DNA from 2 places in the Streptomyces sp. NPDC048018 genome. Region 2 is predicted to be linked to the other one. Evidence: riboswitches for the same ligand, from Rfam matches in the RefSeq annotation. Region 2 holds a riboswitch; the other holds the start of a gene.

Region 1 (14,709 bases), on a different contig from region 2:
TGGGAGCTGTTCCATCCGTTCACGACGAAGGAGATGACGCCGACGCGCTCGGCCTCGTCGCCGAAGAGGGAGAGCACCCGCACCTCGGGCACCTCGGCCAGGCCCTCGCGGACCCGGGCGATCAGGTGGCGCTCGCGCGCGACGAGCCGGTCGAAGCCGGCCTCGGTGAGCGCCCTGCAGGCCGACGCGATGGCGTAGACGCCGATGACGTTGGGCGAGCCTGCCTCGTGCCGGGCCGCGGTGGTGTGCCACTCCACGTCCACGCCGCCGTCGTCCCGGCGGGCCACGGTGCGGGAGGCTCCCCCGCCCGCGAGGTAGGGGTCGGCGTCCTGGAGCCAGTCGGCCCGGCCCGCGAGCACCCCGGAGCCGAACGGCGCGTACAGCTTGTGACCCGAGAAGGCGACCCAGTCGACGTCCAGCTCCTGTACGGAGACCGGGTGGTGGGGCGCCAGCTGGGCGGCGTCCAGGACGATCCGTGCGCCGTGCGCGTGCGCGGCGGCGGCGAGTTCGCGCACCGGCCACAGCTCGCCGGTGACGTTCGAGGCGCCGGTCACGCAGACCAGGGCGGGGCCGTGGGGATCGCGCTCGGCGAGCGCGCGCTCCAGGGTCTCGACGGCCTGCCGCGGGGTCCGCGGTGCGTCCAGGTAGGTGATCCGGGCGTCCCGCCAGGGCAGCAGCGAGGCGTGGTGCTCGGTCTCGAAGACGAAGACCTGGCAGTCGGCGGGGATCGCCTGGGCGAGCAGATTGAGCGAGTCGGTGGTGGAGCGGGTGAAGACGACCTGGTCGCCGGGGCGGCAGTCGAGGAACTCGGCGACGGCGGTCCGGCTGTTCTCGAAGAGGTCGGTGGAGAGCTGGGAGAGGTACCCGGCGCCGCGGTGGACGCTGCCGTAGTACGGGGCGTACGCGGCGACGTCGTCCCACACGCGCTGCAGGGCCGGCGCGCTGGCGGCGTAGTCGAGCGCCGCGTAGGTGACCTCGCCGCCGGTGACCAGCGGGACCGTGACGTCCCTGCCGAGGACCGGCAGCGGGGCGTCGCAGCAGGCGTCGGGCTCGGCGGACGGGGCGGTGGCGATGGAGGCGGAGGCGGTGGCGACGGAGGCGGCGGTGGCGGCGGCGTTCGGGCGTGCGGACATGACGGTATCTCCCGGCATAAAAGGGGCGCGAAATGGCGTGAAGAGGCCCGCGCGACGGCAGCGCGAAGAGGGTGCCGCGTACGGGTGGTGATGGAGAAGGGGGCCGGAGGCCCTAGCGCATTCGCTTGCTCACGAGACACTGCTCCCTAGAGGACCAAGGACCCCAGGGTTGTGCGCAGGGGTCCGCGCTTGCCGCAGGCTTCTGCACGTGCGGCCTGGTCTTCACCCGGGGCACCCCGCCACGGACGGAGGGTTGCCGGACAGCCAGCCGGGGCTTTGTCGCTGTCACTCATGACCTGGTACAGAACCTATGCCAGTCGATCACGACGACGCAACCCCGTCCCGGCATCCGGGACGGGGTCGTCGTACCGCGTTCACACGGGCCCTCAGGCGTTGCTGGCGGCCACCCACCGGTCCAGGGCCCGGCGTGCGGCACCCGAGTCGACGGACTCGGCGGCCTTCGCCATGCCGGCGCGCAGCCGCTCCGCCAGGGTGCCCTCCCCCGGCTCCAGGGCGGTCAGCGCCGCCGCCGAGTTGAGCAGCACCGCGTCCCGGACCGGTCCGGTCTCGCCGGCGAGCAGCCGCCGGGCGACGTCGGCGTTGTACGAGGGGTCGCCGCCGCGCAGGGCGTCCAGGGTCACCAGCTCGATGCCGACGTCCCGCGGATCGAAGCGCTCCTCGCGGACCGTGCCCTCACGGACCACCCACACCCGGGAGGTGCCCGTGGTGGTCAGCTCGTCCAGGCCGTCGTCGCCGCGGAACACCAGGGCGGAGTTGCCGCGCTCGGCGAGCACCCCGGCCACGATCGGCGCCATGCGCGGGTCGGCGACGCCGACGGCCTGGGCCCGCACCTTGGCGGGGTTGGTCAGCGGGCCGAGCACGTTGAAGGTGGTGCGGATGCCGAGCTGGCCGCGGGCCGCGGCCACGTGCCGCAGCGACGGGTGGAACTTCACCGCGAAGCAGATGGTGATGCCGGCCTCCTCGGCGACCTGCGCGACCCGCTGCGGGGTGAGGTGCAGGTTGATGCCGAGCTTCTCCAGGACGTCGGAGGAGCCGGAGGCGGAGGACGCGGCACGGTTGCCGTGCTTGACGACCTTCGCACCGGTGCCGGCCACCACGATGGACGCCATCGTGGAGATGTTCACCGTCTTGGCGCCGTCCCCGCCGGTGCCGACGATGTCGACGGCCGGCCCGGGCACCTCGATGACGTTGGCGTGCTCGTACATCGTCCGGACGAGACCGGAGATCTCGGCGACCGTCTCGCCCTTGGCCCGGAGGGCCACCATGAACCCGGCGATCTGGGCGTCGGTCGCCTCACCGCGCATGATCAGGTCCATCGCCCAGGCGGTGTCGTCGGCGGACAGGTCCCGGCCTTCGAGGAGCCCGTTCAGGAGGGCGGGCCAGGAGCGGCCCGCCGCGGTGTCGCCTCCAGCGGGGTTCACAGCGCTCATGGTCGCTCCTGATGTGTACGTACAGCCTGGCAAGGGGTTGCCTCCCACCCTATCGATCTCCGGGAACGGCAAAGAGCCCCGTCCATCGAATGGACGGGGCTCCCGCTGTGGCGACCTACTTCATGAGGTCAGAGGTGATCAGTGGTGGCCGTGGCCGCTCTGGATCTCCTTGTACTCCTCGGAAGTGGGCTTGGCGACCTGGCTGTCGCCGCCGTAGTAGCCCTTGTTGAGCTTGACCCGGAGCTTCTCCATGCGGCCGATCTTGCGCTCCACGCCGTTCTCGTCGACGCTCGGCGGCAGCTCGGCCGGCACGTACTGCTCGTGCGCCGTGAGCTTGTACAGCTCGCCCTGGCTGAGCGGCTGGTGGACCTCGACGAACTCACCGTGCGGCAGGCGCTTGATGATGCCGGACTCGCGCCCGTGCAGCACCTTGTCCCTGTCGCGGCGCTGCAGGCCGAGGCAGATCCGCTTGGTGACGATGAACGCGATGACCGGTCCGACGAAGAAGAAGATCCGGACGAACCAGGTGATCGAGTTGAGCGACAGGTGGAAGTGCGTCGCCCAGAGGTCGTTTCCACCACCCACGAGCATGATCATGTACGCGGTGATCCAGGCGACACCGAAAGCGGTGCGCGTCGGAGCGTTGCGCGGGCGCTGCGCGATGTGGTGCTCGCGCTTGTCGCCGGTGATCCAGGACTCGATGAACGGGTAGACCGCGATCGCGGCGAGCACCGCCGGGAAGATCGCCAGCGGGATCATCACACCGAGGACCAGCGTGTGGCCCCACAGGTTGATCTCCCAGCCCGGCATGACACGGATCAGGCCCTCGGCGAAGCCCATGTACCAGTCGGGCTGGGCGCCGGTGGACACCTGGTCCGGGCGGTACGGGCCGATGGCCCAGATCGGGTTGATCGAGGCGATGGCCGCGACGACCGCGATGACACCGAAGACCAGGAAGAAGAAGCCTCCGGCCTTGGCCATGTACACGGGCAGCAGCGGCATGCCGACGACGTTCTTGTTCGTCCGGCCCGGGCCCTCGAACTGCGTGTGCTTGTGGACGAACACCAGGATGAGGTGCGCGACCACCAGGCCGAGCATGATGCCCGGGAGCAGCAGCACGTGCGCCGAGTAGAACCGGGCGACGAAGTCGCCGCCGGGGAACTCGCCGCCGAACAGGAACATCGACAGGTAGGTGCCGACGACCGGGACGGACAGGATCGCGCCCTGCATGAAGCGCACACCGGTGCCGGAGAGCAGGTCGTCCGGGAGCGAGTAACCGGTGAAGCCGGTGAACATGCCCAGGAAGAACAGCAGGAAGCCGAACAGCCAGTTGATCTCACGCGGCTTGCGGAACGCGCCGGTGAAGAACACGCGCATCATGTGCACGAACATGCCGGCGAGGAAGATCAGCGCCGCCCAGTGGTGGATCTGCCGGATGAGCAGACCACCGCGCACCTCGAACGAGATGTGCATGGTCGAGTTGAACGCCTCGGACATCAGCTGTCCCTGGAGCGGGACGTACGGTCCGACGTACTCCACCTCGTTCATCGACGGGTGGAAGAACATCGTCAGATAGACGCCCGTCAGGATGATGATGAGGAAGCTGTAGAGGCAGACCTCGCCCAGCATGAAGGACCAGTGGTCCGGGAAGATCTTCCGCATGTTGGCCTTGGCCAGCGTGTAGATCCCCAGGCGACCGTCGGCCCAGTCGGCCACCCGCTCACCGGCGGGCGCCTTCTTCTGCGTATTGGTCACAGTGCTCATCCGCGCTCCCAGAAGGCAGGACCGACGGGCTCTGCGAAGTCGCCGTGCGCCTCGAGGAAGCCCTTGTCGTTCACGCCGATCCGCAGCTGCGGAAGGGCGTGGCCGGCCGGGCCGAAGATGACGCGGGCGCCGTCGGACAGGTCGAAGGTGGACTGGTGGCACGGGCAGAGCACGTGATGCGTCTGCTGCTCGTACAGGGAGATCGGGCAGCCGACGTGGGTGCAGATCTTCGAGAAGGCGACGATGCCCTCGTGCGACCACTCGAGCTCGCGCTTGTCCTTGATGTCCTCCGGCTGGATCCGGACGATCATCAGGGCGGCCTTGGCGATCTCGACCTGGAAGTCGTGATCGTGCTCCTCGAGGCCCTCGGGCTTCGCGAAGGTCAGCGAACCGACCGCGACGTCCTCGGGACGCAGCGGCTCGTTGGTGTTCATGTTGATGAGCAGCTTGCCCTTGGCCCACAGGGTGGAGCGCAGCTTCTTCTCGGGCAGCGGACCCATGTCACGCAGGAGCATCACGCCGGAGAGCGGCACCAGGGCCAGCGCGCCGAACATCGTGTTGCGGATCAGCTTGCGGCGGCCCATGCCGGACTCGGCGGCACCGGCCGCGAAGTCCGCCATGACCTTCGCCTTGACCTCGGGCGACGCCTCCATCGGGTGACGCTCGTCGGCGACCTCGACATCGGACATCAGGGTGCGGGCCCAGTGGACCGCGCCCGCGCCGATGAAGAACAGGGCCGCACCGAGGGTCAGACCCAGGGCGAAGTTGAGCGCGGACACCCGGCCGATCGGCCAGATGTACACGATCTTGTCGACCGGGAAGATCACGTACGAGGCGATGAAGCCGATCGTGGCCAGCATCGACAGCGTGAACATGAACGCGACCGCGCGCTCGGACCGGCGGGCGGCCCGCTCGTCGATGTCCTGGATGCGCGGCTTGTGGGGCGGGAGGCCCGGGTCGGCGAACGGGTCGTCGGCGACCTTCACCGCGCCGTGCGCGGTGGCCTGCTCGGTCGGCAGGTTCTCTTCTGGATTCTCTTGGGTACTCATGACTTCTTGGCCTTAGCGGTGTGGGCCGCGACCCAGATGGCAACTGCGATCAGCGCGCCCAGACCGAAGATCCACGCGAACAGTCCCTCGCTGACGGGGCCGAGGCCACCGAGCTTGAGACCACCCGGGTTGTCGGCCTTGTCGCTGTTCACGGCCTGGACGTAGGCGATGATGTCCTTCTTCTGCTTCTCCGGCATCGTGGTGTCGGGGAAGGACGGCATGTTCTGCGGGCCCGTCTGCATGGCCTCGTAGAGGTGCTTCGGGTCCACGCCCTCGAGGGACGGGGCGTACTTGCCGTAGGTCAGCGCGCCGCCCTCACCGGTGAAGTTGTGGCACTGGGCGCAGTTGGAGCGGAACAGCTCGCCACCCTTGGCGATGTCGGCGCCCTCAGGGCTGTACTGCCCGGCCTTCGGCGTGATCGGGCCGGCGCCGAGAGACGCCACGTACGCCGCGAGCTGATCGATCTCGGCCTGCGAGTAGATGACCTTCTTCTTCGGGACCTGGGCGCCAGGCTGCTGGGCCGGCATACGGCCGGTGCCGACCTGGAAGTCCACGGCCGCCGAACCCACGCCGACCAGGGACGGGCCGTCAGAGGTTCCCTGACCGCCGGTTCCGTGGCAGCTTGCGCAGCCGACGGCGTAGAGCTTCTGTCCCTCCTCGATGGCGAGGGACTGGGCGGTTTCATCGGCCTTCGCCGTGCCCGCGGGCGCGAACGCGGCGTACAGCCCCCCAGTTGCCGCCAGCGCGAGGAGTAGGACGACGACCGCCGCCAGCGGATGGCGTCGTCGTGCGGAGAGCTTTTTCACGGATTACCCCGGTGTCAGGATCTTCTGCGTCGATGCTTGCTGGATGTGTCTCCGCCCGGAGGCGGAGCCCGATTACTTGATCAAGTAGATCGTGGCGAAGAGGCCGATCCAGACGACATCGACGAAGTGCCAGTAGTAGGACACGACGATGGCGGCGGTTGCCTGCTCGTGGGTGAACCTCTTGGCGGCGTACGTCCGGCCGAGGACCAGCAGGAAGGCGATGAGACCGCCCGTCACGTGCAGTCCGTGGAAGCCGGTGGTCAGGTAGAAGACCGTGCCGTACGGGTTCGAGGACAGCGAGAGGCCGTCGTTCTTGACCAGCTCGGTGTACTCGAAGACCTGGCCGCCGATGAAGATCGCGCCCATCACGAACGTGATGATGAACCAGGTCCGGAGCTTCTTCACATCGCCCCGCTCGGCGGCGAAGACGCCGAGCTGGCAGGTGAGGGAGGAGAGCACCAGGATCGTGGTGTTCGTCGCGGAGAACGGAAGATTCAGGGCCTCGGCCTGTTCCGTCCAGAACTCCGCGCCCATCACGGATCGCAGGGTGAAGTACATCGCGAAGAGGGCCGCGAAGAACATCAGCTCGGAACTCAACCAGATGATGGTTCCGACGCTGGTGAGGTTCGGTCGATTGACCGACGGGTGCGCGTGCCCGGTATCTACTGTCGTTACTGTCGCCACGACCGACATTATGTCGGTCGCTTATCCCGCCCTCACTCCGGGGGGTGCCGTTCGGAGTGTCCGGGGCGCGTGTCCAGCCCGAACGGCCCATCCGGAAGCCGTTCCGGCACCCTTCGAACAGGTGTTGAACGGGTGTTGACGGGGTGTGGACCGGAGTAGCATCCGCGCAACGGCCGACCACCTTCACGGAGGAACGATGCAGTCGAGCGCCACGGTCCTGGTCTACAGCGACGACGCGAACACCCGCGCGCAGGTCCGCCTCGCGGCCGGGCGCAGGCCCGCCGCCGATGTTCCCCCGGTCGAGTTCGTCGAGTGCGCGACGCTGCCCGCGGTCCTGGCGGCGCTGGACGAGGGCGGCATCGACGTGTGCGTGCTCGACGGCGAGGCGGTGCCCGCCGGCGGCATGGGAGTGGGCCGGCAGATCAAGGACGAGGTCTTCCGGTGCCCGCCGGTCCTGCTGCTGATCGGGCGCCCGCAGGACGCCTGGCTGGCCACCTGGAGCCGCGCGGACGCCGCGATCACCCTTCCGGTGGAACCGGTGGAGTTCGCGGCGTCCCTGGCGTCCCTGCTGCGTTCGCGCCTGTCGATCGCCTCCTAGGCGCCCCTCGGCCTAGAGGGAGGGGCGCAGCCGGGCCTTGGCGTCCTCGGTGACGGTCGGGTTCCCGCCGTCCGTCACCAGGGCGCTGCCCTTGCGCCATTTGTCCCAGTCCAGGTTCCAGTCGCCGAAGCCGTTCCCGAAGGTGTCCATGGTGTCGCCCAGGCTGTTGACGACGCGGACGATGTCACCCGGACGGACGGTCTGGTAGAACCAGGCCGCGTTGTCGGTCGACATGCCGACACAGCCGTGGCTGACGTTGGCGGCCCCCTGGGAGCCCACGGACCAGGGCGCGGCGTGCACGTACTCGCCGCTCCAGGTCACCCGTGTGGCGTAGTAGACCGGGAGGTCGTACGACTCGGAGCTGCCCTCGGCTATCCCGATGCTGGTGCCCCGCATCCGGACGTAGTACTCCTTGCCGAGGACCACTTTGATCCCGTTACGGGTGGAGAAGCCCGGTTTCCCGGTGGTCACCGGAATGGTGTTGATCACTTCTCCGTTCTTGCGCACCGTCATGTAGTGCGAGCCGGCGTCCGCGACCGCTTCTATGCGGTCGCCGATGGTGAGCCGCAGCGGCTTGGACGCACCGCCGTAGAGCTTGTCGCCGACCTTGAGGCCGTCCAGGTTGCCGGTGACGGTGACGGAGGCGCCCGCGGGCCAGTACTCCTTCGGACGGAAGTGCAGCTTCTTGTCGTCCACCCAGTACCAGGAGCCCTCGACGGCGGGCGAGGAGCGGACCTTGAGGGCGCGTTCGACGACCGCCCGGGCCGCCCGGTCCTTCACCGGGAGGCTGAGTTCGGCGGTGATCGGCTGCCCGACCCCGTACGTGCCCGCCTCCGGGCCGAAGGCGGCGGTGAGCGCCCGTGCGGCCGGGGCCGTCTCGAACGTGAACGTACGGGCCCCTGGGGCGCCGTCGGCGTCCTCGGTGGCCACCCGGACGGTGTAGCGGACGCCGGCCGCCAGGGCGGCCGTGGAGCGCCACTTGCGCCCGTCCGCGGTCAGCTCGCCGGCCAGGTGGTGGCCCGACTCGTCGGTGGCGGTGACGTCGGTGATGCGCCCGTCGTCGCCCTTGGCACTGATCTCCAGCGGCTTCTCGGGATCCGCCTTCTTCCCCTCGGCCGGGGCGTTGAAGGAGACCTCGTCCGCCGCGTCGTAGGGCCTCGCCGTCAGCGGGTGGTCCCCGGCGCCCGCGCACGCCGTGGCGCCCGCGGTGACGGTGAGGACCAGAAGAGTGCAGATCGGAACTATCCGAATGCGCGGCGTGTCGTTCATGACCTCACGCTAAGAACATTCCTCGCGTGCGGCGCGCCGAGCGCATGCAAACGAGGGGCCCGGTCACTTCGCGTGCGAAGTGACCGGGCCCCTCGGGGCGTTACGGGGTCCTGCTACTGGTTCTGGTTCTCACCGCGGTAGAACTCGAACACCCAGCCGAAGATGCCGACCAGGATCAGCGGGGCCGAGAAGTACAGCAGCCACCAGCCCATCGCGATGGCGAGGAAGGCGAGCGCACCGCCGATGGCCAGCGAGAGCGGCTGCCAGCTGTGGGGGGCGAAGAAGCCCACCTCGCCGGCCTCGTCCGCGACGTCGGCCTCCTTGTCGTCCTGCGCCATCGCGTCGACCCGCTTGGCCGTGAAGGCCAGGTAGTAGCCGATCATGATGCACAGGCCGAAGGCCAGGAACAGCGCCGTCGTACCGACCGGCTCCTTCGACCACACGCCATAGAGCACTGCCATGGCGAGGACGAAGACGCTCAGCCAGATGAACATCTTGCCCTGGATCTTCACTTGCCGGCCTCCTTGCCGCCGGTGAGGGCCTCAGCCTCGTGCCCCTTGTTCTCGAGCTGGTCGAGAGCGGCGATCTCCGGGTGGTGCAGGTCGAACGCCGGGGATTCCGAGCGGATCCGCGGCAGGGTGAGGAAGTTGTGCCGCGGCGGCGGGCAGGACGTCGCCCACTCGAGCGAACGGCCGTAGCCCCACGGGTCGTCGACCTCGATCTTCTTGCCGTACTTGGCCGTCTTCCAGATGTTGTAGAAGAACGGCAGGATCGACAGGCCGAGGAGGAACGACGAGATCGTGGAGATCGTGTTCAGCGTGGTGAAGCCGTCGGCCTCGAGGTAGTCCGCGTAACGACGCGGCATGCCCTCGGCACCCAGCCAGTGCTGCACCAGGAACGTGCCGTGGAAGCCGATGAACAGCGTCCAGAAGGTCATCTTGCCGAGGCGCTCGTCCAGCATCTTGCCCGTGAACTTCGGCCACCAGAAGTGGAAGCCGGAGAACATCGCGAACACGACGGTGCCGAAGACGACGTAGTGGAAGTGCGCCACCACGAAGTACGAGTCCGAGATGTGGAAGTCCATCGGGGGCGAGGCCAGGATGACGCCGGTCAGACCACCGAAGGTGAAGGTGATCAGGAAGCCGACGGCCCAGAGCATCGGGGTCTCGAAGGACAGCGAGCCCTTCCACATCGTTCCGATCCAGTTGAAGAACTTCACGCCGGTCGGGACGGCGATGAGGAACGTCATGAAGGAGAAGAACGGGAGGAGCACGCCACCGGTGACGTACATGTGGTGCGCCCACACGGTCACGGAGAGACCGGCGATCGCGATGGTCGCGGCCACCAGACCGATGTAGCCGAACATCGGCTTGCGGCTGAAGACCGGGATGACCTCGGAGATGATGCCGAAGAACGGCAGGGCGATGATGTACACCTCTGGGTGTCCGAAGAACCAGAAGAGGTGTTGCCACAGCAGCGCGCCGCCGTTGGCCGCGTCGAAGACGTGGGCGCCGAACTTGCGGTCCGCCTCCAGGGCGAACAGCGCGGCCGCCAGGACCGGGAAGGCCAGCAGGACCAGGACACCGGTCAGCAGCACGTTCCAGGTGAAGATCGGCATGCGGAACATCGTCATGCCCGGAGCGCGCATGCAGATGATCGTGGTGATGAAGTTGACCGAACCGAGGATCGTGCCGAAGCCGGAGAAGGCCAGACCCATGATCCACATGTCCGCGCCGACGCCCGGCGAGCGGACCGCGTCCGACAGCGGGGAGTAGGCGAACCAGCCGAAGTCGGCGGCACCCTGCGGGGTGAGGAAGCCGGCCACGGCGATGATCGAGCCGAACAGGTAGAGCCAGTAGGCGAACATGTTCAGCCGCGGGAACGCCACGTCGGGCGCGCCGATCTGCAGCGGCATGATCCAGTTGGCGAAACCGGCGAACAGCGGCGTCGCGAACATCAGCAGCATGATCGTGCCGTGCATCGTGAACGCCTGGTTGAACTGCTCGTTCGACATGATCTGCGTACCCGGACGGGCCAGCTCGGCGCGCATGAAGAGCGCCATGAGGCCACCGATGCAGAAGAAGGCGAACGACGTGACCAGGTACATCGTACCGATGGTCTTGTGGTCGGTGGTCGTCAGCCACTTCACCACGACGTTGCCGGGCTGCTTGCGGCGTACCGGGAGCTCGTTCTCGTACGAGTCCTCAGCCGCGGCCGCCCCGTGGGGTTCGTTGAGAATGCTCACAGCGTGTTCTTCTCCGCATTCCTGGCCGGGTCCGTCTGCTCAATGCCCGACGGGATGTAGCCGGTCTGCCCCTTCTCCGCCAGCTCCTTCAGGTGCGCCTGGTAGCGCTCCGGGGAGACCACCTTGACGTTGAAGAGCATCCGGGAGTGGTCGACACCGCACAGCTCGGCGCACTTGCCGAGGAAGGTGCCTTCCTGCGTCGGAGTGACCTCGAAGGAGTTGGTGTGACCCGGGATGACGTCCTGCTTCATCAGGAAGGGGACCACCCAGAAGGAGTGGATGACGTCACGCGAGGTCAGGACGAACCGGACCTTCTCGCCCTTGGGCAGCCACAGGGTCGGGCCGGGGTTGCCGGTCTGCGGGTTCCGGGTGCCGGGGATGCCGGCGTCGTAGACACCGCCGGCGTTCGCCACGAAGTCTTCCTTGAACTTGTCCGGAATCGCCGCGAGGTTCTTGTCCGTCTTGGCGTCGCCGGTCACACCGGGCACGGGCTCGATGTAGTTGAAGCCCCAGCTCCACTGGTAGCCGACCACGTTGACCGTGTGCGGCGGCTTCGGGGTGAGCTCGAGGAGCTTCGACTCATCGCGCGCGGTGAAGTAGAAGAGCACCGAGACGATGATGAGCGGGGTGACCGTGTACAGCGCCTCGATGGGCATGTTGTAACGGGTCTGCGGAGGTACCTCGACCTTGGTGCGGCTGCGCCGGTGGAAGATGGTGGCCCAGAGGATCAGGCCCCACACCAGGACGCCGGTGGCGAGCGCAGCCGCCCACGAGCCCTGCCAGAGGGAGAGGATCCGCGGAGCCTGTTCCGTCACCGGGGTGGGCATTCCAAGGCGGGGGAAGTCTTCCCAGTTGTACGAGCAGCCGGTGGCTGTCGCCAGGATCAGGCCCGCAGTCAGCACCTGCGGCAGCTTCCGCCGCATCGGGCGCCGCGACGAGCGGTCGGAGCCGTTGGGACTCACGTAGCGCCTTCCCGAGAGTCTCGGCCCGCGTTGGTCGGCCACGGCCGTCCGTCTCGCTGGTCGGTCGCCGCCCCGGCCGCGGGCAGGGGTTTGGATGTTTATGCGGACCAAACCCTACTGGACGCTATTTGGGGTCGCGCGGGGAGGGTGCCCAACGCGCCGTCCGGGCCCCCGAAGGGGTGGACTCCTTCGTTCCCCGGGCGGGTTCCGGGGGGCCGATCGGCGGTGCGGGCGGGCCTTCTGACGGGCCTTTACCCGGTCGGGGATAGCGTGGCCGGATGCCGTACTTCGACGCCGCCAGCGCGGCTCCGCTGCACCCCGTCGCCCGTCAGGCCCTGCTCGCCTCCCTGGACGAGGGCTGGGCCGACCCCGCCCGGCTGTACCGCGAGGGGCGGCGGGCCCGGCTGCTGCTGGACGCGGCGCGGGAGGCCGCGGCGGAGGCCGTGGGCTGTCGCCCGGACGAGCTCGTGTTCACTCCTTCGGGGACGCGCGCGGTTCACACCGGGGTCGCGGGGGCGCTCGCGGGGCGTCGGCGTGTCGGGGACCGGCTCGTGGTGTCGGCGGTCGAACACTCTTCCGTACTGCATGCCGGCGAGGCGTTCACGGCGGCGGGCGGCACGGTGACCGAGGTGCCGGTGGGGCGGACCGGGGCCGTGGACCCGGCGGCCTTCGCCGCGGCCCTCGATCCCCGGACCGCGCTCGCCTGCCTGCAGTCCGCCAACCACGAGGTGGGCACCGAGCAGCCGGTGGCCGAGGTCGCGGCGGCCTGCCGGGCCGCCGGGGTGCCGCTCCTGGTGGACGCCGCGCAGTCGCTCGGCTGGGGCCCGGTGCCGGAGGGCTGGTCGCTGCTGGCGGCGAGCGCGCACAAGTGGGGCGGCCCGGCGGGGGTGGGGCTGCTCGCCGTGCGCAAGGGGGTCCGGTTCGCGCCGCAGGGTCCGGCGGACGAGCGGGAGTCGGGACGGGCGCCCGGTTTCGAGAACCTGCCGGCGATCGTGGCGGCGGCCGCCTCGCTGCGCGCCGTACGGGCGGAGGCGGCGGCCGAGGCGGCGCGCCTGCGGGGTCTGGTGGAGCGGATCCGGACCCGGGTGCCGGAGCTGGTGCCGGACGTGGAGGTGGTGGGTGATCCGGTGCGCCGGCTCCCCCATCTCGTCACCTTCTCCTGTCTCTATGTCGACGGGGAGACGCTGCTGGCCGAGCTGGACCGGGAGGGTTTCTCCGTTTCGTCCGGTTCGTCGTGCACGAGTTCGACGCTGACGCCCAGCCATGTGCTGCGCGCGATGGGGGTGCTGAGCGAGGGCAACGTCCGCGTGTCGCTCCCGTCCGGCACCTCGGAGGAGGACGTGGACCGGTTCCTCGCGGTCCTGCCCGGTGTCGTCGGCTCCGTACGCGAGAGCCTGGGCGCTCCACGGCCGGCCACCGTCTCCGCCGGCGCTCCGGACACCCTCGTGGTCGACGCCCTCGGCAAGCGCTGCCCGATCCCGGTCATCGAGCTCGCCAGGGTGATCGGCGGCGTACCGGTGGGCGGCACGGTCACCGTCCTCTCGGACGACGAGGCCGCGCGCCTCGACATCCCGGCCTGGTGCGAGATGCGGGGCCAGGAGTACCTCGGCGAGGAGCCGTCGCCGAAGGGCGGGACGGCGTATGGGGTGCGCCGGGTGGCGTAGCCCGTACGCCACCCGGGACGCGCCGGAGCCCCGGGCACACGGCCCGGGGCTCCGGCGCGGACGTCTCCCTGGAGGGCCGGACCTCGGGGACGGGTCCCGAAGGCCGGACTCCGGCGGTCAGGCGAGGTGCGCCCGGACCTCGGCCGCGGCCTCGTCGCCGTACGCCTTGGTGAAGCGGTCCATGAAGTTGGCGCGGCGCAGGGTGTACTCCTGGGTGCCCAGGGTCTCGATCACCAGGGTGGCGAGCATGCAGCCGACCTGGGCGGCGCGCTCGTGGCCGACGCCCCAGGAGAGGCCGGTGAGGAAGCCGGCGCGGAAGGCGTCACCGACACCGGTGGGGTCGACCTTGGCCTCCTCCTCCGGGCAGCCGACCTCGATCGGGTCCTCGCCGACCCGCTCGATGCGCACGCCGCGCGAGCCGAGGGTGGTGACCCGGTGGCCGACCCGGCCGAGGATCTCCTCCTCGGTCCAGCCGGTCTTCGACTCGATGAGGCCCTTCTCGTACTCGTTCGAGAAGAGGTAGGTGGCGCCGTCGAGCAGCGTGCGGATCTCCTCGCCGCCCATGCGGGCGATCTGCTGCGAGAAGTCGGCCGCGAAGGGGATCTCGCGGGTCCGGCACTCCTCCGTGTGGCGCAGCATGGCCTCCGGGTCGTCGGCGCCGATGAGGACCAGGTCGAGGCCGCCCACGCGGTCGGCGACGGCCTTCAGCTCGATCAGCCGGGCCTCGCTCATGGCGCCGGTGTAGAAGGAGCCGATCTGGTTGTGGTCCTTGTCCGTGGTGCACACGAAGCGGGCGGTGTGCAGGACCTCGGAGATGCGGACGGAGCCGGTGTCCACACCGTGCCGGTCGAGCCAGGCGCGGTACTCGTCGAAGTCGAAGCCGGCCGCGCCCACCAGGACCGGACGGCCGCCGAGCTGTCCCATGCCGAAGGAGATGTTCGCCGCGACGCCACCCCGGCGGACGTCGAGGTTGTCGACGAGGAACGACAGGGAGACCGTGTGGAGCTGGTCCGCCACGAGCTGGTCGGCGAACCGGCCCGGGAAGGTCATGAGGTGGTCGGTGGCGATGGAGCCGGTGACTGCG
Region 2 (14,709 bases):
GGAGCGCGGCGATCGGGCCGGGTGCGCGGTGCCCGAGGCCGGGCATCGCGTTGTAGAGGTGGGTGGCGACGGTGGCGCCCGCGTCGATGGCGGCCTGCGTCTGCTCGTACGTCGCGTCCGTGTGCCCGATCGCGGCGATGACGCCGTGCTCGGCGAGCAGCCGTACGGAGTCGATGCCGCCCGGCAGCTCGGTCGCGAGCGTGACCATGCGGGCCTGCCCGCGGGCCGCGTCGATCAGCTTGCGCACGTCCGCCGGGTCGGGGTCGCGCAGCAGCGTCTCGTCGTGGGCCCCCTTGCGGCAGGGGGAGATGAACGGGCCCTCGAAGTGGATGCCGGCGATGTCGCCCTGCTCGGCGAGCTCGGCGACCAGGCTCGCGCGGCGGGCGAGGAAGTCCATGTCGCCGGTGACGAAGGAGGCGACGACGGTGGTCGTGCCGTGCAGCCGGTGGGTGCGGACGCCGGTGAGGATCTCGTCGACGGTGCCGGAGGTGAAGGAGGCGCCGCCGCCGCCGTGGTTGTGCATGTCGACGAAGCCGGGCACGAGCCAGTGGCCGGAGAGGTCGAGCGCGGGGGCGTCCTGCGCCGCGCTGCCGGCGATACGGCCGTTCTCGACGATCACTCGTCCGTTCTCGACGACCCCGGTCGGCAGCACCACGCGGGCCCCCGTGAGAACTGTGGAAACGGCCATCAGGCGGATACCTCCGAGTCGGTGGGGCGGTCGGTCGGCTGCTCGTCGGTCGGCCGCCCGTCGGCGAGCAGGTCCCAGGCGAGGAGGCCCGCGCCCAGGCATCCGGCGGTGTCCCCGAGGGCCGCCGGGACGATGGCGGGCAGCTTCTGGAACGTGACGCGCTCCTCCACCGCGGCCCGAAGGGGTGTGAACAAGGTTTCCCCGGCCTCGGCGAGACCGCCACCGATGATGAGCGTGCGGGGGTCCAGCAGGGTGAGCGCGGTGACCAGCCCGTCGGCGAGGGCGTCGACCGCCTCCTGCCAGACGCGGACGGCCCGGGGGTCGCCGGACTCGACGGCCTTGGCGCAGTCGGCGGCGTCGGCCTCGGCGTCGCCGGAGGCCGCGGCCCAGGCCAGGGAGACGGCGGAGGCGGAGGCGTAGCGCTCCAGGCAGCCGCGCTGGCCGCAGCCGCAGGCGGTGCCGCCCGGGCGGACGACGATGTGCCCGATCTCGCCGGCGTAGCCGTGCGCGCCGGCCTCGATCGCGGAGCCGATGCCGATGGCGCCGGCGATGCCGGTGCCGAGCGGGACGAAGAGGAAGCGGTCGGCGCCGTTGCCGGCGCCGATCCGGCCCTCGGCGAGGCCACCGGTGCGCACGTCGTGCCCGAGGGCGACGGGGATGCCGCCGAGGCGGTCGCTGAGCAGCGCGCGCATCGGGACGTCGCGCCAGCCGAGGTTGGCGGCGTAGACGGCGATGCCGTTCTCGGCGTCGACGATGCCGGGCACGGCGACGCCGGCGGCCGCGGCGGCTTCGCCGTACCGCTCCCGGCCGAGGGCGCGCAGGTCCTCGGCGAACCCGAGGATCGTCTCGACGACGGCCTCGGGCCCGCGGTCGCGCCCGGTGGCACGCCGGGCCTCGTGGAGCAGGGTGCCGTCCGTCCCGACGAGGGCGGCCTTCATACCGGTGCCGCCCACATCGAGGGCGATGACGTGTCTCACGGGGACAGTCTGGCGCGAGATCCCCCGAAAGGTCTAGTCCACTGCGGAGGATTGTTGCGGTCGGATACAAATCCCCGGCGGCGCGCCCCGGCCGCGACTCTCCCGTCGAGCCCGTCCGCCCGGCGCCGGGACCGCGCTGCCGGGCGGATCGCGGGGGCATTCCGTACGCGGGCCGCGGGGTCCGGTGGGGTGGCCGCGGGGTGGGTGGGGCAAGGCCCTGCTTGGTCCAGACCAGAAGGAAAGCGCGGCAGATTCTGCCAGAACGTACGGAGCCGGACGCGGTGCGCGCGCGAATGCGTTGCAAAAGCGATATGCGAGTGGTGTAGACCTCCGGTGAGCAGCTGGGAGAAACTTGCGGCCGACCAAAACCTCGACGACGAGCAAAGGGTGGGTTACGGCTGTGCAGCGGCGACGATTCATTGGACTGGCCGCGGCGGCCACCGCTCTCGGTCTGACCGCCGGCCTCTCCGGCTGCGGCACGCTGAGCGGCGACGGCGGAGACGTCACCCTCACGCTCGTGGCCGCCGACTACGACCTCACCGGCGGCGACTCCACCAAGAAGTACTGGGCCGGCCTCGTCGCCGCCTTCGAGGCGAAGAACCCCGGTGTGAAGGTGCAGGTCCAGGTCGAGTCCTGGAACGACGTCGACAGCAAGGTCGCCGGGCTCGTCAAGGCCGGCCGGGCGCCCGACATCGCCCAGATCGGCGCGTACGCCGACTACGCGGCCGCCGGCGACCTCTACTCCGCCGACGAGATGCTCTCCATACCGGTCCAGGCCAACTTCCTGGCCCCGCTCGTCGACGCCGGGGAGTACAAGCGCACCCAGTACGGCCTGCCCTTCGTCGCCTCGACCCGGCTGCTCTTCTTCAACCGGGACCTGTTCGACCGGGCCGGCATCGACCAGCCCCCGACCACCTGGGACGAGCTCGCGGCCGCCGCCGGGAAGCTCAGGAAGAAGGGCGTCGCGTACCCCTTCGCGCTGCCGCTCGGGCCCGAGGAGGCCCAGGCGGAGACGCTGATGTGGCTGCTCAGCGGCGGCGGCGGCTACACCGACGACACCGGCCACTACCGGATCGACTCCGAGGCGAACATCCGCACCCTCGACTGGCTGCGGAAGAACCTGGTCGCCGAGGGCCTCACCGGCCCCGTCGCCCCCGGCGAGCTCAACCGCAAGGAGGCCTTCGCCGCCTTCACCCGCGGCGAGGTCGGCATGCTCAACGGGCACCCGTCCCTGATGCAGGAGGCCGAGAAGAAGGGCGTCAGGGTCGGCAAGGTCGCCCTGCCCGGCGCCGACGGCAAGGCCAGGGCCACCATGGGCGTCGCCGACTGGATCATGGGCTTCCGGCAGAACGGGCACCGCAAGGAGATCGGCGCCTTCCTCGACTTCGTCTTCAGCGACGAGAACGTGCTGAAGTTCGCCGGCGACAACGACCTGCTGCCCGCCACCGTCACCGCCTCCGCCGCCATGCAGTCCGCGCCCGAGCACGCGAGCCTCCGCGAGTTCCTGGAGGCGCTGCCCGACTCCCAGCTGCCGCCCGTCGGCAAGACCTCCTGGGCGCAGGTCAGCGGCCGGGTGAAGAAGGACATCGGCAAGACGGTCCGGCCCGACGCCAAGCCGTCCGAGATCCTCGGGCGGATCGCCCGCGAGGCGACGGCGGCGGAGAGCGCGGAATAAGTTGGTCTGTATGACCACCGAATCCGGCGCGCTGGGCGAGCGCGAGCGGGCCGTCCTGGCCATGGAGCGGCGCTCCTGGCCGGGCCCCGGCGCGAAGGAGCGGGCCGTCCGCGAACAGCTCGGCCTCTCCGCCACCCGCTACTACCAGCTGCTCAACGCCCTCCTCGACGACCCGAGGGCCCTCGTCCACGACCCGGTGACGGTCAACCGCCTGCGCCGGGTCAGGGCCGAGAGGGAAGCCCGCCGCTGAGGCGGTGCCGCCGCCGGAACGGGTGCCGGGGGTGGTGGCGCTGACGCGGACGCGATCCCTCGGTAGGGTCGTGAGCATGGTCAGCCGCCTTCCGCACCCGACCACCACCGCCGGCCGAGACGGTCTGGCCGCGCTGCTCGCGCGCCCGGAGAAGGCCGTCGTCGCCCTCGACTTCGACGGGACGCTCGCCGAGATCGTCCCCGACCCGGAGCAGGCCCGCGCCCATCCCGGCGCCGTGCCCGCCCTGGCCGCCCTCGCCCCGCGGGTGGCCTCCGTCGCCGTGATCACCGGCCGCCCCGCCGGGGTCGCGGTCCGCTACGGAGGCTTCGCCGGGGTCCCCGGCCTGGAGCACCTGGTCGTCCTCGGCCACTACGGCGCCGAGCGCTGGGATGCCGTCTCCGGCACCGTCCACGCCGCCGCACCCCACCCGGGCGTCGCCTCGGTCCGCGCCGAGCTGCCCGGCTTCCTGGACCGCGTGGGGGCCTGGTCCGGCACGTGGATCGAGGAGAAGGGCCGCGCGGTCGCCGTCCACACCCGCCGTGCGGCGGACCCCCAGGGAGCCTTCGAGGCCCTGAAGGGCCCCCTCGGCGACCTGGCCGCGCGCCACGGACTGGTCCTCGAACCCGGCCGCATGGTGCTGGAACTCCGGCCCCCGGGCATGGACAAGGGCGTCGCCCTCGCCGAGTACGTCCGCGAGACCGGCGCCGGCTCCGTCCTCTACGCCGGAGACGACCTGGGCGACCTGGCCGCCTACGCCGCCGTCGAGAAACTCCGCTCGGACGGCACCCCCGGCCTCCTCGTCTGTTCCGCCGCCGCCTCCGAGGCCGTCCCCGAGCTCGCCGGCCGCGCCGACCTCACGGTCCCGGGCCCGGCGGCGGTCGTGGACTTCCTGGCGGGGGTGGCGGAGGCGCTCGGCCCGGGGGCGTAGCAGCCTCCGCACCCCCACCGCGGGCGGACCGGGGCCAGGACCTCCCGGTGGGGCAGGCCGCTTCGGGGGCCTCCGGGCCGAAGGCGGCGTCGAAGGGCCGGCGCCGGTCCGCCGGGGTCGTTCGTCAGAGCGCCCGCAGGGCCTCCAGCTGGTCCAGGAACCAGCGCTGCGGCGGGAGCGCCGTCGCGGCCGCCGCGAGGCGCTTCGTGCGGTCGGCGCGTTCCGGAGCCGGCATCGACAGGGCCTCGTGCAGGGCCTCGGCGGTGCCCGTCACGTCGTACGGGTTCACCGTGAGGGCGTCGGCGCGCAGCTCCTCGTACGCGCCGGCCTCCCGGGAGAGCACCAGGGCGCAGCCCGCGTCGGAGACCACGGGGATCTCCTTGGCGACCAGGTTCATGCCGTCGCGCACCGGGTTGACGAGGGCCACGTCGGCCATCCGGTAGGCGGCGAGGGAGCGGGTGAAGTCGTCCTGGACGGAGACCAGGACGGGCCGCCAGTCCGGTGTGCCGAACTCCTCGTTGATCCGCTCCGCGAGCTCGCCCACCGAGGCCGTGTACGCGCGGTACACCTCCAGGTCCTGCCGGGAGGGGTAGGCGGAGGCGAGGTGGACGACCCGGCCGCGCCACTCGGGGCGGGTCGTCAGCAGCTCCCGGTAGGCCAGCAGGCCGCGCAGGATGTTCTTGGACAGCTCGGTGCGGTCGACGCGGACGATGGTCTTCCGGTCGCCGACCTCGGCCCGCAGGGCCGCGAGCCGTTCGTCGACCTCGGGGCGGTGGGCGAGCGCGCGCAGCTCCCCGGCGTCCACGCCGAGCGGGTGCACCGCGACCCGCGTGGCGTCGGCGGCCCGCTCGACCAGCGGGTCGGCGAGGAAGGCGGACGCCCAGGCCCGGGTGTGGAAGCCGACCTCGTCGGCACCGAGCATGCCCTCGACCAGCTCGTGGTGCACGTCGTCCGGGAGCATCCCCAGGTACTGCGGCGAGGCCCACGGGGTGTGCGTGAAGTGCGCGATCCGCAGGTCGGGGCGCAGCGCCCGCAGCTGCCCGGGCACCAGCGCCAGGTGGTAGTCCTGCACGAGCACCGCCGCGCCGTCGTCGGCCGCCTCGGCCAGGGCCTCGGCGAAGGCGCGGTTGTAGGCGCGGTACGACTCCCAGCGGCGGCGGAAGGCCGCGTCGAAGACGGGCTCGCGCGGGATGTCGTACAGGTGGTGGTGGAGGAACCACAGCACCGAGTTCGCGATGCCGTTGTACGCGTCGGCGTACACCTCCGGGTCGATGTCCAGCATCCGCACGCCCGGCTCGGCCACCCCGCGCCGCACCGCCTCCCGGTCGGCGTCGCCGAGCGCCGCGCACACCCAGAGGCCGTCCTCCGCCGCGCCCTCCGACGCGACGGCGCTGAGACCCGAGACGAGCCCGCCGCCGCCCCGCCGGGTGTCCAGGGAGCCGTCGTCACGCACGGTGTAGGAGACCGGGCCGCGGTTCGATGCCACGAGGACAGAAGCCATATGCCGAACCTAGCCCGTCCGGTAAACGCTCAAACGTGCGGATACGAGACGTACGGATTCGCGCCAGACGGAGCGGGTGGGCCCGGGGTCCGGCTGCCGGTCAGCGACCCGTGCGGCTCCTGGCCGCCGCCCGGGCCACCACGCCCGTCGCCGCCAGCGCGAGCCCCAGCCCGCCGAGCAGCCACAGGCGCGCGCCGGCCTGCGCCGCCGCCCTCCCCTGGGCTCCGCCGTGCGGACCGCCGTGCGGGGCGGGTGGCGCGGGGGCCGGCGCGGACGGCTGCGGGACGGGGCCCGGCAGGCCCGGCGCCGCGTGCGCGGCGCGGGCGCCGGTCCCGGCCGGGGCGGCGTACGCGTACGTGACCTCCGGGGCGGCCCCGCCCGGGGCAGCGGCGGCCGGTGCGGCGCCGGTGAGCGTCAGTGCCGCGGCCGCGATGCCGAGGGCCGCCGGCAGGATTCCCGTGTCGTGTCTGAACCGCATGAAACGGAAATATAGGCAGAAATGATCATCATCCGGTGTCACGCCACGCGGCGCTCGGCGTACTCCGCGATCTCCGTCATCGGGGGCCGCTCCTCCGTGTCCACCGCGTGGGTGTGCGGCGTGAAACCGTCCTCGCCGCGCTCGAACTGAGTGAGCAGCGGCCGCACCAGGTGCCCCCGCGACAGACGCAGCTGGGCCGTCCGGTAGATCGCCGCCGCCATCCGGCCGAGCGCCAGGCCGTCCTGGTGCCGGTGCTTGCGCACCCCCACGTCCACCTGTGCGAGCGCGTCGAGGCCGACCGTGTGCAGCGCGTCCACGAGGAGACCCAGCTCCACTCCGTAACCGACCGGGAAGGGGAGGCGCTCCAGCAGCGAGCGGCGTGCCGCGTACTCGCCGCCCAGCGGCTGGACGAATCCGGCGAGGCGCGGCCAGTGCAGATTGAGCAGCGGCCGGGCCACCAGCTCCGTCACGCGGCCGCCCTGGCCGGGAGGCCTCCCGGAGGCGAGCCCGTCGAACTCGGCGCCGAGCGGACGGTCGTACATGGCCTTCACGAAGTCGACGTCCGGATCGGTGAGCAGCGGCCCCACGATCCCGGTGACGAAGTCCGCCGAGAAGTCCCGCAGATCCGCGTCCACGAAGCAGATGACGTCCCCGCTCGTCACCATCAGTGACCGCCAGAGGACCTCGCCCTTGCCCGGCACGGCCGGTATGCGGGGCAGGATCTCGTCGCGCGCCACCACCCGCGCGCCGGCCGCCGCGGCCACCTCGGCCGTCCGGTCGGTCGAGCCGGAGTCGATCACCACCAGCTCGTCCACCAGTGGCACCGCCGGGGTCATCAGCTCGCGGCGGATGACCGAGACGATCGCGCCGACCGTCGCCTCCTCGTTCAGCGCGGGCAGGACGACGCTGACCTTCGTGCCCCGCTTGGCGGCGAGGATCCGCTCCAGCGGACGGTCGGCCACGGACCAGGACCGCCGGGCCAGCCAGCGCTCCACTTCTTCCAGCAACGTGATCTCCATCTCGCGGATCGGACGACCGTCTCCCCCTCGGAAGCCTTCGGTTACAGTCTTGAACAACGCGGATGCCCGATGCATGTCGGGGTGCCGACCGCGTCTCACAATCGAATACCGCTCATCCAGAGGGGCAGAGGGAAACGGCCCGTTGAAGCCCCGGCAACCCTCCAGTCGGTTACTCGCCCACCCGTCTCACGGTCACCACCCCAGGTGGAGCCCCTGACGGGCACAGCTTTTCAGCGCGAGGCTCCCGGCTAGGGAAGGTGCCAAATCCGTCTCATGGCGAAATGCGTCATGAGGAAGATGAGGAGAAAGGGCCTCGCCTCCATGGCTGTACAGACCGTCGCACCCGGAACCACCGTTGATCTCGGTCCCGCTTCCGGACTCTCCTGTCGTGAATGCGGTGAATCCTTCCCGCTCGGCCCGATCTTCGCCTGTGAGCTCTGCTTCGGCCCCCTCGAGGTCGCGTACGACCTGCCCACCGGCGACCCCGAGGCCCTGCGCAAGCAGATCGAGGCCGGCCCCGCCAACATCTGGCGCTACGCCCCGCTGCTGCCCGTTCCGGCCGACGTCGCCGAGAAGCCCAACCTGAACCCCGGCTGGACCAAGCTCGTCCAGGCCGACAACCTCGCCCGGGAGATCGGCGTCGAGCCCGGCCGGCTCTTCGTCAAGGACGACTCCGGTAACCCGACCCACTCCTTCAAGGACCGGGTCGTCGCCCAGGCCATCGAGGCCGCCCGGGCCTTCGGCTTCACCACCCTGTCGTGCTCCTCCACCGGCAACCTGGCCGGCGCCGTCGGCGCCGCCGCCGCCCGGGCCGGCTTCCGCTCCTGCGTGTTCATCCCGCACGACCTGGAGCAGGGCAAGGTCGTCATGGCCGCCGTCTACGGCGGCGACCTGGTCGCCATCGAGGGCAACTACGACGACGTCAACCGCTTCTGCTCGGAGCTCATCGGCGACCCGCTCGGCGAGGGCTGGGGCTTCGTGAACGTCAACCTCCGCCCGTACTACGGCGAGGGCTCGAAGACGCTCGCGTACGAGATCTGCGAGCAGCTCGGCTGGGTCATCCCGGACCAGCTCGTCATCCCGATCGCCTCCGGCTCGCAGCTCACGAAGATCGACAAGGGTCTGCAGGAGCTCATCAAGCTGGGCCTGGTCGAGGACAAGCCGTACAAGATCTTCGGCGCCCAGGCCGAGGGCTGCTCGCCGGTGTCCGCCGCCTTCAAGGCCGGTCACGACGTGGTCCGCCCGCAGAAGCCGGACACCATCGCCAAGTCGCTGGCGATCGGCAACCCGGCCGACGGCCCGTACGTGCTCGACATCGCCCGCCGCACCGGCGGAGCCGTGGAGGACGTCGACGACGAGCAGGTCGTGGACGCCATCAGGATCCTGGCCCGCACCGAGGGCATCTTCGCCGAGACCGCGGGCGGCGTGACCGTCGGGGTGACGAGGAAGCTCGTCGAGAACGGTCTGATCGACCCCACGCTGACGACGGTGGTCCTCAACACCGGCGACGGCCTCAAGACCCTGGACGCCGTGGCCGAGGGCTCGCAGGCGACCGCAACGATCCGCCCGAGCCTGGACGCGTTCCGCGACGCGGGCCTGGCCCACTGAAGCCGAGAGGTACGAAGACAGCCATGGCCGTGAACGTCCGCATCCCCACCATCCTCCGCACCTACACCGGTGGACGGTCCGAGGTGTCCGCCGAGGGCGGGACCCTCGCCGAGGTCATCGCCGACCTGGAGAAGAACCACACGGGCATCGCGGCCCGCGTCCTGGACGACCAGGGCAAGCTGCGCCGCTTCGTCAACGTGTACGTGAACGACGACGACGTGCGCTTCGAGCAGGGTCTGGAGACCGCGACGCCGGACGGCGCCGGCGTCTCCATCATTCCCGCCGTCGCCGGCGGCTGACCGCCCGGCACCGTGCGGGCGGCCGACCGGCCGTACTCACGGGTACCCGCAATATCTGAATTGCCCCTTCCGCCAGAAGAAGCGGAAGGGGCAATTCTGCATGGTTGAGCGCGGTAGAGTTGGGGAAGCCCCCTCCGCTGCTCATGCCAGGCGCATATGAGAATGCGTCTGCGCGCGACCAGAAGCAGCCAAAGTGCCCGTGCCTTGTGTACCTTCTGCGCGGTTTGCCGGGCCCGACTTGCCCCGGAACTCCGGGGATTCTCCCCAATTCCCCTTTCCGCCGTGCCCAGAATTCTCGTCCGATTGACCTGTTGCAGAGGGCAGTTGGGCAGATACATTCAGCCGCGGTCGACGCGTTCCGGCGCAGGGTCTGACCCGGGTCCGCGAAGTGCGGCCCCGCGCAAGGGCCAGTAATAGGGGAGTTAGGCATGGCTCAGGGCACCGTCAAGTGGTTCAACGCGGAGAAGGGCTACGGCTTCATCGCGGTCGACGGTGGTGCGGATGTTTTCGTCCACTACAGCGCGATTCAGATGGACGGGTACCGCACCCTCGAAGAGGGTCAGCGGGTCGAGTTCGAGATCTCGCAGGGCCAGAAGGGTCCGCAGGCGGACATGGTCAAGCTCGCCGTCTGAGCGCGGCGCGATCGGCCACCGACGCACTTCCGTCGAGGGGTCCACATCCCACTGGGATGTGGACCCCTCGCACGTGTGCGGACGCGCGCCCGCGTGCGCGCCCCGCGTGCGCCGGTCGACGGCCGTGAGGGCTCTCCCCGGGCGCCCGCGCCCGCCCGGTTTCCGGCCGCCACCCCCGTGCGAGCCTCCCCGAGGCGCTTGCACTCTCCTGGGTCGAGTGCTAATCATTGGCGTTAGCACTCTGAAGGTGAGAGTGCTACGAGGATCGGGCAGACGAGGTCGCCGGCCGAGTGGGGCAAGGAACCACGAGGAGGGCGGGCCGTCCGTCGCGGGCGTCGGCCAGGTCCAGGAGCGTTATCCACCCCATGTCCGGGAGGACCACTTCACATGGCCAAGATCATCGCGTTCGACGAGGAGGCCCGGCGCGGTCTCGAGCGCGGCATGAACCAGCTCGCTGACGCCGTCAAGGTCACCCTCGGCCCCAAGGGTCGCAACGTCGTCCTCGAGAAGAAGTGGGGCGCCCCCACGATCACCAACGATGGTGTCTCCATCGCCAAGGAGATCGAGCTCGAGGACCCGTACGAGAAGATCGGCGCCGAGCTGGTCAAGGAAGTCGCCAAGAAGACGGACGACGTCGCCGGCGACGGTACGACCACCGCCACCGTTCTCGCCCAGGCGCTGGTCCGTGAGGGCCTGCGCAACGTCGCCGCCGGCGCCAACCCGATGGCCCTCAAGCGCGGCATCGAGAAGGCCGTCGAGGCCGTCTCCGGTGCGCTGCTCGACCAGGCGAAGGAGGTCGAGACGAAGGAGCAGATCGCCTCCACCGCCTCCATCTCCGCCGCCGACACCCAGATCGGCGAGCTCATCGCCGAGGCCATGGACAAGGTCGGCAAGGAAGGCGTCATCACCGTCGAGGAGTCCCAGACCTTCGGTCTGGAGCTGGAGCTCACCGAGGGTATGCGCTTCGACAAGGGCTACATCTCGGCGTACTTCGCGACCGACATGGAGCGCATGGAGGCCGCGCTCGAGGACCCGTACATCCTCATCGTCAACTCCAAGGTCTCCTCGGTGAAGGACCTGCTCCCGCTCCTCGAGAAGGTCATGCAGTCGGGCAAGCCGCTGCTGATCATCGCCGAGGACGTCGAGGGCGAGGCCCTGTCGACCCTGGTCGTCAACAAGATCCGTGGCACCTTCAAGTCCGTCGCCGTCAAGGCCCCGGGCTTCGGCGACCGCCGCAAGGCGATGCTGAACGACATCGCCATCCTCACCGGCGGCACGGTCATCTCCGAGGAGGTCGGTCTCAAGCTCGAGAACGCCGGCCTGGACCTGCTGGGCCGCGCCCGCAAGGTCGTCATCACCAAGGACGAGACCACCATCGTCGACGGTGCCGGTGACAGCGAGCAGGTCGCCGGTCGCGTGAACCAGATCCGTGCCGAGATCGAGAACTCCGACTCGGACTACGACCGCGAGAAGCTCCAGGAGCGCCTGGCGAAGCTCGCCGGTGGCGTCGCCGTCATCAAGGCCGGTGCCGCGACCGAGGTCGAGCTCAAGGAGCGCAAGCACCGCATCGAGGACGCCGTCCGCAACGCGAAGGCGGCCGTCGAGGAGGGCATCGTCGCCGGTGGTGGCGTGGCCCTGCTGCAGGCCTCCGCGGTCTTCGAGAAGCTGGAGCTGGAGGGCGACGAGGCCACCGGTGCCAACGCCGTCAAGCTGGCCCTGGAGGCCCCGCTCAAGCAGATCGCCGTCAACGGTGGTCTCGAGGGTGGCGTCGTCGTGGAGAAGGTGCGCAACCTTCCCGTCGGCCACGGCCTGAACGCCGCGACCGGCGAGTACGTCGACATGATCGCCGAGGGCATCCTCGACCCGGCCAAGGTGACGCGCTCCGCGCTGCAGAACGCCGCCTCCATCGCGGCGCTGTTCCTCACCACCGAGGCCGTCATCGCCGACAAGCCGGAGAAGGCCGCCGCGCCGGCCGGCGGCGGCATGCCGGGCGGTGACATGGACTTCTGATCCTCGGAGAGGATCGGCGGTTCATCGCTGAACGCCGAAGGGCGGCACCCCGTGGGGGTGCCGCCCTTCAGTCATGTGTGCCGGACGCGTGCCGGAGGTCAGCGCACGTCGACGTAGTCGCCCCGGCCGGTGGAGTCGAAGTGCGAGGCGTCACCGACGTACACGACCGTGTACGTCCCGTCCACCGAGGTGCGCGCCTTCAGGCTCGCCCTGCCCGTGGCCGAGGTACGGCCCCACGCGACGGTCTTCCACGTCTGGGAGCCCCACGCGGCGAAGCGCAGCTGCACCTGCTGGTTGGCCAGCGGCTTCCAGCCCGCCTGGTCGTGCTGCACCGTGGCCGTCACCGTGATCTCGGCGCCCTTGCGGACGGGCTCCGGGGTGGCGTCCACCGACAGCACCCGGGTGGAGGTCCGGGCGACGTGGAAGGACCTGCTCGCGGACTCCGCGTACAGCGACGAGCCGAGGGTGTGCAGCCGGAACCAGCCGCCCCTGGTGGCCACGCCGACGGCGAACGAGCGCCGCACATCGGTGGTGACCGGGGTCGAGGCGACCTTCTTCCAGCCGGTCAGCCCGTCCGGGGACTGCTCCAGGAGCACCGTCTGGTCGGTCATGTAGCCCGCCCAGGTCTCGTACGGGGAGCGGAACTGGCCGTAGGCCGTGAGCCGCCCGTTGCTGTCGAGCCGGTAGGCGACCAGCTGGGTGCGGGTGTCCTTCGGCATGGCGAGCGCACCGCTCGCGTACAGCCCGTCCTGGAAGATGCCGGTGCCCCGGACGCTCCACCCGGTGTGGTCCGGGCCGGGAGCGGCGACGAGCCGCGCGGTGAACCGGCCGTCGGCGTCGGTGCGTACGGCCTGCGGGATCCCGCCGCCCAGCAGCGCCTCCAGCGGCTCGTCGGCGACCGGGGAGCCGTCCGCCGGGTCGGTGACCCGGCCGGTGACGGTGACGGTCTCGCCGTTCACCGCACGCGTCTTGTCGGCGGTGGCGGTGAGGGACATCCTCCTGGTCCGCACGTCGGCGTAGTCGTTGCTCCTGCCGACGCCGTGCACCTCGTCGCCGTTCTCGGCGAACTCGGCCCGGTACCAGGCGTAGCGCGTCGTCAGCGGCATCGGGGCGGCGGTGAAGGCGCCGGTGGCGTCGGTCACGGCGGACCCGATCGCGGTGTCGTCCCAGCCGAGCCGGAAGGACACCGAACGGCCGGGCAGCGGGACCCGGTCGAGGGAGCCGGGCTGGATGCCGACCAGGGTGCCCTGCGGGTGGATGTTCCGGTCGGCCCAGGTGGAGACGCCGACGTCGAAGCCGGTCAGCACCGGCTGCAGGGTGAAGTCGAGCGTGCCCGCGTTCGCGCGCGTGACGGTGTTGCCGAGCGAGTCGGTGGCCGTCACGTCGATCGCGTAGCGGCCGAGCGCCGGGATGGAGCCGCCGTCCTCGGTGAGCTTGAGCGCCTGCTCCTCCGGCAGGGCGAACGTGCCCGGGCTCGAAGGGTTCTCGACGAGCGAGGGCAGCTCGGCGAGGACGGTCTCGCCCTGCCTGACCCTGGCGGACACCGCGGTGACGGCGGCCTGCGGTGCGTCGGTCCACGCGGTCACCCGGAAGGTGCCGCGCTGGGTGTCGACGGTCACGGCCCGGCCGACGCCGACGACGGCCGGAGCCGGCTCGTCGGCGAGGGCGGGGGCGGCACCGGCGCCCAGGACGAGCGCCGTGACGAGGGAGACGGCGGAGAGCCGGAGGTCAGCGCGCATCGACATAGAAGTTCCTCGACTCGCTGGAGAAGTAGCCGGTCCTGGACTGCAGGCCGAGGCCCCAGGTGCCGTCTCCGTAGGTGGTGGTGGTGACGCTGAAGGCGCCGTTGGAGCCGGTGGCGATGTTCTTCGCGGCCCAGTACCAGCTCGGGTCGCCCTTGGGCTTGACGTACAGCGTCAGCCGCGCGCCCGGCAGGGCCTTCCAGACCCCGTTGACCTGCTGCTGCACGACGCCCTTGACGGTCATCCTGCCGTTGACGCTCGGCCGCGAGGGGCTGTAGGTCACGTTGACGATCCGGGTGGGGATGCGCGACAGGCGGATGTTCGCGGTGTTCTTGGCGACGAAGCGGTCGCTCTCCGGGTGGTAGATCCGGTAGAGGGCGTTGACGTAGCCCCAGGCACCGAGGTCGTACCAGCAACCGGTGTCGAGGTAGCCGGACTTCATGGTGCGCCAGGTGCGCCCGTTGTCCAGGGAGACCTGCAGGGCGATCCAGTCGGGCTTGGTGTCGCAGTACGTGGTGCCGGTGCCCAGACGCCCCCGCGCCTTCACCCAGCCGTACTCGTTCAGGGTGGTGGTGGCGCCGCTGTACGCGAACTGCTGCGGCACCGCGATGTCGGCGACGTCGTAGAGGTGGGTCGTCTCGCGGGCGAAGTAGACCGACGGCTTCGGCAGTGTGTAGAGGCGGGCCGTCGTGTACTGGACCCGGGCCGGGTAGGCGAAGGAGCCGTCCGCCGCCGTGTCGCCGCCCCCGAGCGGGGCGAGCGCCTTGGTGTACGGGTACGGCTCGGCGCCGGTGGTGACGACCGGGATGCCGGCGAAGCCCTGCCAGCCGGCCTCGGTCAGGCGCTCCACGCGGCCCTGGACGTTGACGTCCGTGCCGGCGGAGACACGGAACCTGCCCGGG

The links. A riboswitch is a leader RNA that binds a small molecule or an ion and turns the genes downstream of it on or off. The one in region 2 is predicted to bind S-adenosylmethionine.
Region 1: linked by a shared signal. The riboswitch ahead of ACGF1Z_RS07640 (aminotransferase class V-fold PLP-dependent enzyme) and the one ahead of thrC (threonine synthase) in region 2 are both predicted to bind S-adenosylmethionine.

The regions. Positions count from the first base shown of each region.
Region 1 covers NZ_JBIDBK010000002.1:393,571-408,279, forward strand. The annotation lists gene ACGF1Z_RS07640 (aminotransferase class V-fold PLP-dependent enzyme) at 1-1,133, opposite strand, end outside; SAM riboswitch class IV at 1,314-1,430, opposite strand; gene trpD (anthranilate phosphoribosyltransferase) at 1,520-2,584, opposite strand; gene ACGF1Z_RS07650 (cytochrome bc complex cytochrome b subunit) at 2,723-4,348, opposite strand; gene ACGF1Z_RS07655 (Rieske 2Fe-2S domain-containing protein) at 4,345-5,397, opposite strand; gene ACGF1Z_RS07660 (c-type cytochrome) at 5,394-6,203, opposite strand; gene ACGF1Z_RS07665 (heme-copper oxidase subunit III) at 6,276-6,896, opposite strand; gene ACGF1Z_RS07670 (hypothetical protein) at 7,084-7,485, shown strand; gene ACGF1Z_RS07675 (Ig-like domain-containing protein) at 7,498-8,754, opposite strand; gene ACGF1Z_RS07680 (cytochrome c oxidase subunit 4) at 8,868-9,266, opposite strand; gene ctaD (cytochrome c oxidase subunit I) at 9,263-10,999, opposite strand; gene coxB (cytochrome c oxidase subunit II) at 10,996-11,961, opposite strand; gene ACGF1Z_RS07695 (cysteine desulfurase/sulfurtransferase TusA family protein) at 12,240-13,625, shown strand; gene ACGF1Z_RS07700 (carbohydrate kinase family protein) at 13,743-14,709, opposite strand, start outside.
Region 2 covers NZ_JBIDBK010000004.1:702,275-716,983, reverse strand. The annotation lists gene nagA (N-acetylglucosamine-6-phosphate deacetylase) at 1-688, opposite strand, end outside; gene ACGF1Z_RS19285 (ROK family protein) at 688-1,665, opposite strand; gene ACGF1Z_RS19280 (ABC transporter substrate-binding protein) at 2,084-3,340, shown strand; gene ACGF1Z_RS19275 (DUF3263 domain-containing protein) at 3,351-3,590, shown strand; gene otsB (trehalose-phosphatase) at 3,667-4,518, shown strand; gene ACGF1Z_RS19265 (trehalose-6-phosphate synthase) at 4,643-6,019, opposite strand; gene ACGF1Z_RS19260 (hypothetical protein) at 6,120-6,497, opposite strand; gene ACGF1Z_RS19255 (glucosyl-3-phosphoglycerate synthase) at 6,536-7,504, opposite strand; SAM riboswitch class I at 7,626-7,820, shown strand; gene thrC (threonine synthase) at 7,814-9,124, shown strand; gene ACGF1Z_RS19245 (MoaD/ThiS family protein) at 9,148-9,423, shown strand; gene ACGF1Z_RS19240 (cold-shock protein) at 9,852-10,055, shown strand; gene groL (chaperonin GroEL) at 10,443-12,065, shown strand; gene ACGF1Z_RS19230 (hypothetical protein) at 12,164-13,804, opposite strand; gene ACGF1Z_RS19225 (hypothetical protein) at 13,794-14,709, opposite strand, start outside.